2 regions of the Polaromonas sp. P5_D5 genome follow, and region 1 is predicted to be linked to the other one. Evidence: riboswitches for the same ligand, from Rfam matches in the RefSeq annotation. Region 1 holds a riboswitch; the other holds the start of a gene.
The links. A riboswitch is a leader RNA that binds a small molecule or an ion and turns the genes downstream of it on or off. The one in region 1 is predicted to bind glycine.
Positions count from the first base shown of each region.

Region 2: linked by a shared signal. The riboswitch ahead of gcvT (glycine cleavage system aminomethyltransferase GcvT) and the one ahead of ACXJKE_RS16295 (D-amino acid dehydrogenase) in region 1 are both predicted to bind glycine.

Region 1 is NZ_JBFUMJ010000003.1:732,578-735,974, forward strand. It holds gene ACXJKE_RS16285 (hypothetical protein) at 1-138, shown strand, start outside; gene ACXJKE_RS16290 (GrpB family protein) at 336-878, shown strand; glycine riboswitch at 1,103-1,212, shown strand; gene ACXJKE_RS16295 (D-amino acid dehydrogenase) at 1,324-2,637, shown strand; gene ACXJKE_RS16300 (DUF1737 domain-containing protein) at 2,731-2,937, shown strand; gene ACXJKE_RS16305 (DinB family protein) at 2,937-3,397, shown strand, end outside.
Region 2 is NZ_JBFUMJ010000002.1:359,154-362,550, forward strand. It holds gene gcvP (aminomethyl-transferring glycine dehydrogenase) at 1-311, opposite strand, end outside; gene gcvH (glycine cleavage system protein GcvH) at 370-735, opposite strand; gene gcvT (glycine cleavage system aminomethyltransferase GcvT) at 790-1,950, opposite strand; glycine riboswitch at 2,006-2,109, opposite strand; glycine riboswitch at 2,131-2,246, opposite strand; gene ACXJKE_RS08420 (hypothetical protein) at 2,274-2,843, opposite strand; gene ACXJKE_RS08425 (TRAP transporter large permease) at 2,916-3,397, opposite strand, start outside.

The sequences.
Region 1 (3,397 bases):
CCCACCGTGCTGTTTCTGGGCCCGGCCGGGCAAGACCTGGCGGAACGGCTGGTCGGCCTGGCATCTACCGACTTTTATGGCGCCTACCTGGAAGAGCGACTGACGCAGGCGCGCAAAGCTGTGCTGGCGCTCAGGTAAATGAAATGCAGACCGCCCCATTCGCAGCCGTGGGGATTTCTGGTTGCTATTGTTTTGATAGCTGCTCGCGCAATCACTGATTGGGCAAATGGCCTTTTTCATGCTTAAAGCCGCCTTAAAAATGACCCCGCAAAGGATTCTGGCGTGTCGCACAGCGTTTTTTGCCCCTGCACAACAACCTGCCAGCCGTCACGCGCATGACTGACCAGGAATCGCTGCTTGCCGCTATCCACGAGGAAGTGGTCTTGCAGGCCTACAACCCAGCCTGGCCCCAGCAGTTTGTGGCTGAGCGGGACCGCCTGCTTGCGCTCTCCCCTCAGCTGCCGGCCCGCCTGATCGACATCCAGCACATCGGCAGCACAGCCGTGCCCGGCCTGGCGGCCAAACCGGTGATCGATATGCTGGCCGGTGTGGAATCCATGGCGGCGGCCGAGGCGCTTCTGGCGCCGCTGTGCGCCAACGGTTACACGACCTCCGCTGAATTCAACGCCTCGCTGACCGACCGTAAATGGCTGATGCGCTGGACAGAAGGGCGGCGCACGCATCATCTGCACCTGGTGGTTCGCGGCGGCGAGGTGTGGGCGCAGCGCCTGCGTTTTCGCGACGCCCTGCGTTCGGACCCGGCGCTGGCGGCGCGCTATGCCGCGCTCAAGGCGGAACTGGCGGCCAGGCACCCGGGTGACCGCGAGGCCTATACCCATGCCAAAGCCGCGTTTGTGAGCGCAGCGAGCGAAGGCTGAGCCTCTCGCGTGCTCGCCCAGGGGTTTTGGCAATCCAGGCCCGCCACCTACTATTAAGAGCCTGAATCAACCCGCTAGACCTGTACTGAACGCCGCATTCACGCTTGGCAAAACAGGCTTCGGTGGTAAATTCAAACCCGTTCAAGCAGGAGAGCGCTGCCCCACAAGGCAGCCACCGAAGGCGCAAACTTCCATAATCGCTCAGGTCCCGTACTGCCCGGAACACACAGCCGTCTGGAGAGACGCCGCACGCAAGGTGCAGCGCACCGAAGGAGCAAAGCCGAAGCCCCAAGCAACGGCTGAATCTCTCAGGTAACAAGGACAGTGGAAGCGGCCGCAAGCATGTGATGGCTTGGCGGTTGCCACGATTCTTCCGATTCAACAGCAACCCCTGGCACGGCGCTTGCGCTACTGCAATGTTCTGCTTGAATGAAAAGGAATCGCCATGAAAGTCATGGTTTTGGGTGCGGGTGTCACGGGGATCACCACGGCCTGGTATTTGGCGCAACGCGGCCATGAAGTCACGGTGGTGGAGCGCCGCAACGCGGCCGCGATGGAAACCAGCTTTGCCAACGGCGGGCAAATATCCGTGAGCCACGCGGAGCCCTGGGCCAACCCGGGCGCGCCGCTGAAAGTGCTGCAATGGCTGGCGCGTGAAGATGCGCCGCTGCTTTTCAGGCTGCGCGCCGATGTGAACCAGTGGCTGTGGGGGCTGGAGTTTTTGCGCAACTGCACGCCCGCGCGCACGGCACAAAACATCAAGCAGATCGTGAACCTGGGCATGTACAGCCGCGGCGCGCTGCAAAAGCTGCGCGCCGAGCTGGGCCTGCTGTACAACGCGCAGACCAAAGGCATCCTGCACTTCTACACCAGCCAGGCCGAGTACGACGCGGCACAGGAGCCCGCGCGCATCATGCGCGAGCACGGCTGCGAACTCGACATGAAGACGGCCGACGAGTGTGTGGCGATTGAGCCCGCGCTGGCGCAATGCCGTGGCAGCATCGTGGGCGGCAGCATGACGCCCAGCGATGAATCGGGTGACGCCCGCGCGTTTACCGCCGCGCTGGCGGCGCGCTGCGAACAAGCCGGTGTGAAATTTCTGTACAACACCACCGTGCTGGGCCTGGACGCTGCAGAGGGGCAGCTGAACGGCGTGCAGGTGGCGATGGGCAGCGGCGAGGCCGGCGGCAAGGTCGAGATGCTGAAAGCCGACGCGTATGTGATGTGCCTGGGCGCCTTCAGCGCGCAGTGGGCCAAGGTGCTGGGGCAAAGCCTGCGCATCTACCCGGCCAAGGGTTATTCGGTCACGCTGCCCGTGATCAACGAGGCGGCGTCGTACCAGGTCAGCCTGACGGATGACGAGTACAAGCTGGTGTTCTCGCGTTTTGGCAACCGCTTGCGCATTGCCGGCACGGCCGAGCTCAACGGCTACAACACCGAGCTGAACCTGGTGCGCTGCAACGCCATCGTGCGCCGTGTGAAGCAGCTTTTTCCCGACATGACGGACGGCGAGGGCGCGCAGTTCTGGACGGGTCTGCGGCCGGCCACGCCGAGCAATGTGCCTTACATCGGCAAAAGCAAGGCCTCCAATGTCTTCCTCAACACGGGCCACGGCACGCTGGGCTGGACGCATGCCTGCGGCTCGGGCGCGGCGATTGCGGACATCGTGAGCGGGCGCGTGCCGGAAGTCGACTTTGCGTTTACCGGGATGCCGGCGCCGGGGCGTGTGATGGCATTGCCGGGGATGGCAAAGGCCTGAGCAAGGCCTGAAAAGGGGGTCTGAAGCACGGCGTCCTGCAGCAGGTGGGCGGAAACGGTAATATCGCCCTCCGTTCATCAGCCGCTTGCCGCCATGACATCACCCGCCACCACGCCCCCCGACGGTCTTCCCACCTACAGGCTCCTTACCGGCCCTGATGACGCGAGCTTTTGCCGCCGCGTGAGCGAGGCGCTGGCGCTGGGTTACGAGCTTTACGGCTCGCCGGCGGCGACCTTCAATGGCGAGAACGTGATCGTGGCGCAGGCGGTGCTCTGGCCTTCGCTGCGCAAGGCCGGCTGATGAGCCCTGCCCAGCCCCTGAACCCCGCAACGCTCCAGGCCATGGCGGATTTTCCGCGCCATCTGGAACAGTTTTACGATGCGATTCCTGAAAGCCACAAGGGTTGGACGCCGCCGTCGTGGGAAGGCATTCCGAGCGAAAACTTCACGGCCCTCGCGCAGATCTGCCACGTCAGGGACATCGAGATCGACGGGTATCACGTGCGGTTTCAGCGCACCTTGTCGGAAACCAATCCCGTGCTGGAATCACTGGACGGCTATGTACTGGAAAAGGAACGCGACTACGCGGCTGCTGATGCGCAGGAAGTCTTCGCGGCGTTTCGGGCAGCGCGCACCCGGACGATGGCCATGCTGTCGGGCATCACGCCCGAGCAACTTGGCCGCACGGCGGAATTCGAAGGTTACGGCGCGCTCACGCTGCGCAGCCTGGTGCATTACCTGTGCAGCCACGACCAGCAGCA
Region 2 (3,397 bases), on a different contig from region 1:
CGCAGGATCACGCCCGGCGTGTAGGTGCCGTAGTAGCCTTGGCCAATGAAGTTCTTGAACACCTGGTTCTTGGCCGCGATGGCTTTGAGCTGCTTGAGCGCGGCCGCCTCCGTGACGGGGGCCGGGATGGCCATGGCGGTGCTGCGTGCAATCGAGCGTGGAACAATGCCTTCCACCAGCGCGCGGCGCGAGGCCGAGCCCACGATGCTGAGCATGTGGACTTCGTCGGCGTCATCGATGCCGATGTGGCGGGCGATGAATTCGGCAGGGTTTTCAAGATCGCCCAAGGGCTTGGCGGATTGCATCAACATGTCGGGTCCCGTGTCAGGCTTGGCAGCCAGGAGTCAGAAAAAAGAATCGGTCAGAAAATCAGGCAGCGAAGGCGGTGTAGCGGGTTTCGTCCATCAGCGCGTCAAGCTGCGTTGGGTCGGACAGCTTGACTTTGAAAAACCAGCCGGCGCCCATCGGGTCGCTGTTAGCGAGAGATGGGTCGTCTCTTAGGGCTTCGTTGATTTCGGTGACTTCGCCACTCAAGGGCATATACACGTCGGCCGCGGCCTTGACGGATTCGACAACACCGGCGGTTTCTTTCTGGGCGAAGGTGGTGCCGACAGCCGGCAGGTCCACAAACACCACATCGCCCAGCGCATCCTGCGCATGCACGGTGATGCCGACGGTGGCGACGTTGCCTTCAATCTTGACCCATTCGTGGTCTTCGGTGTATTTGACGGTCATGAGGTTCTCCAGGGGTTGAGTGGGGTGAATAAAACGGGGAGCTTGATCTGGTGCTTAACCGCGGTAGTAGCGGGCGGGAACGAAAGGCATGGCGGCCACTTCCATGGGCACCGGCTTGCCGCGCACGATGGCGTTCACGCGTGTGCCCAGCGCAGCGAACTCAGGTTTGATGTAACCCATGGCGACGGGCTGGTTGATGGTGGGGCCCAACAAACCGCTGGTGACTTCGCCGATAGCCATGCCGTCGGTGCTTTGCAGTTCGGTGTGGTCGCGTACAGGGACGCGCTCCAGCGCCACCAGGCCGATACGCTTGCGGGTGAGTAGGGCGGGGTCTGCCAGTTGGGCCAGGATTTTGTCCGCACCCGGAAAGCCGCCGGCACGTGCGCCGCCGGTGCGGCGGATCTTTTGCATGGCCCAGTTGAGGTTGGCCTCCACCGGCGTGGTGGTGGTGTCAATGTCGTTGCCATAGAGGCACAGGCCCGCTTCCAGCCGCAGCGAATTGCGCGCGCCCAGGCCGATGGGTTTGACTTCAGGTTGCGCGAGCAGCGCGCGTGCGAGTGCGTCAGCTTGCGAAGCAGGCACCGAGACTTCAAAGCCATCTTCACCGGTGTAGCCGCTGCGGGTGATGAAGCAGTCGCAGCCGGCCACGCTGAAGCGGCCGCCGGTCATGAATACGAGTTTTTCGACACCGGGCGCCAGGCGCTGCAAGGCAGTGACGGCCTGTGGGCCCTGCAGCGCCATCAGCGCCATTTCCGGCATGGGGATGACTTCGCAGCGCGAGCCGATCTTTGCCTGGATGTGTGCAATGTCGCCGACCTTGCAGGCGCCGTTGACGATGACAAAGAGGTCGCCGCCGTTGGCGTAGTCGCGGTTGAAGAACATCAGGTCGTCGATGATGCCGCCGTCGTCGTTCAACAGCAGGCCGTAGCGCTGCTTGCCGGCGGGCAGGTCGATCACATCAACGGGTATCAGGGATTCCAGCGCGACTGCGGCATCAGCACCCACCAGGCGTAGCTGGCCCATGTGGGACACGTCAAAAAGGCCGGCAGCCTGGCGTGTGTGGTGGTGTTCCGCCATCAGGCCCGCGGGGTACTGCACCGGCATCGAATAGCCCGCAAAAGGCACCATGCGCGCGCCAAGCTCCACATGCAGGTCATGCAGGGGCGTTTTCAACAAGGTTTCGGGGGCGGCGGAAGAGGTGGACGAATCGGACAAGGCATTCTCCAGGGGGCAAACACGGTCATGGCAAGAACTTGTTCTCAATCCATGGGCTGCCCCTGCTGTCCACTTTACCTGAGAGATTCACCCGGCGATGCAGGCTTGCTCCTTCGGTGGGCTGCCCGTGAAAGGCGGCCTCTCTCCAGTAGGGAACGCCTTGCCGCGTGGTGCGCCGCAGGGCGGTTGCCAGTCCTTTTGCCTGAGCGTTCAGTGCTACTCAAGGGGGGTGCCCCCAGGGTGCTCGTGCGCCTTCGGCGGTTTTCGCGAGGAAAACTCTCTCCTGACACCGCTGAGTGTAACGGAAGCCGCTGTCGGCTCGATCAGGCGGCCTGGTGCTGCGGCAGCAGCATGGCGATGCGCTCGCTGATGGAGTCGGCGCGCTCGTGGCCCGCGATTTTTTCGATTTCCTCGATCATTTCGCGCGAGGCGCCGAGCATTGTCTCGCGGTCTTTGGCATTGCGCAGCGCTTCGCGAAAGCGCTCGGCCATCTCCGGGTTGCGCCGGGCGAACATGCGTTCGCAGATGTCGAACAGGAACATCCGGGTTGTGGCAAGCGAGCGCTTGCCTTCAAATTGATCGGCAGAGACCTGAATGGCCTGGGTGGTTTCGGGGCTGGGAAAGTTCTGTAGCTGCGCCGGCGTGAGTGTGTGGGCGGGTGCAGGCGCGGGGTTTTTTGCCGGTGCGGACGTCTTGCCGGGATGGGCTTCCAGAAAGCCGTCGCGCAAAAGACGCAGGGCAATCGCTTCGCCGTCGCCCTCAAACAGCGGGCGGAAGTCCTGGGCCGACTTGCTGCCGTCGGCCATCAGCAGCAGGGTGCGCTCGCGCTGGCCTAGCGTTCTCACGCCGGGCTTGAGCTCGGCACGGGCGCGGTCGGTTTTGTGGAGCTGCATGGATTTCATCCTGAAATGAAACCCCGAGCATGGCTGCTGAAAATGACAGCCTCGTGAATCCCGTCCGAAAAGCTATTTTGCGTAGACGAGATCCCGCAGAGCCAGCGACAGCTGCGGGACGTAAGTGACCACCATCAGGCAAGCCAGGATGACGAGCACAAAGGGGATCAGGTGGGTCACGATGCGGTCCAGCGATATCCTGGCGACGGTGCAGGCCGCGAACAGGTTCACGCCGAAAGGCGGTGTGATCATGCCCAGGGCAAGATTGACCACCATCACCAGCCCGAAGTGCACCGGATCGATGCCGAAATGCACAGCCACTGGCGCCAGGATGGGTGCCAGAACAATGATGGCGGCGCTGGTTTCAATGAACATGCCGATGATGAACAGCGCCGCGTTAACGCCGAGCAGGAAGAGGGCGGGCGATTGCAGCACTGCTTCCAGCCAATGGCCTATGGCGTCCGGCACGCCGGCCCGGGTGATCAGAAAGGCGAACAGCCCGGCATTGGCGATGATGAACATGATCACGGCGCTGGAGAGCACCGATTTGCGCA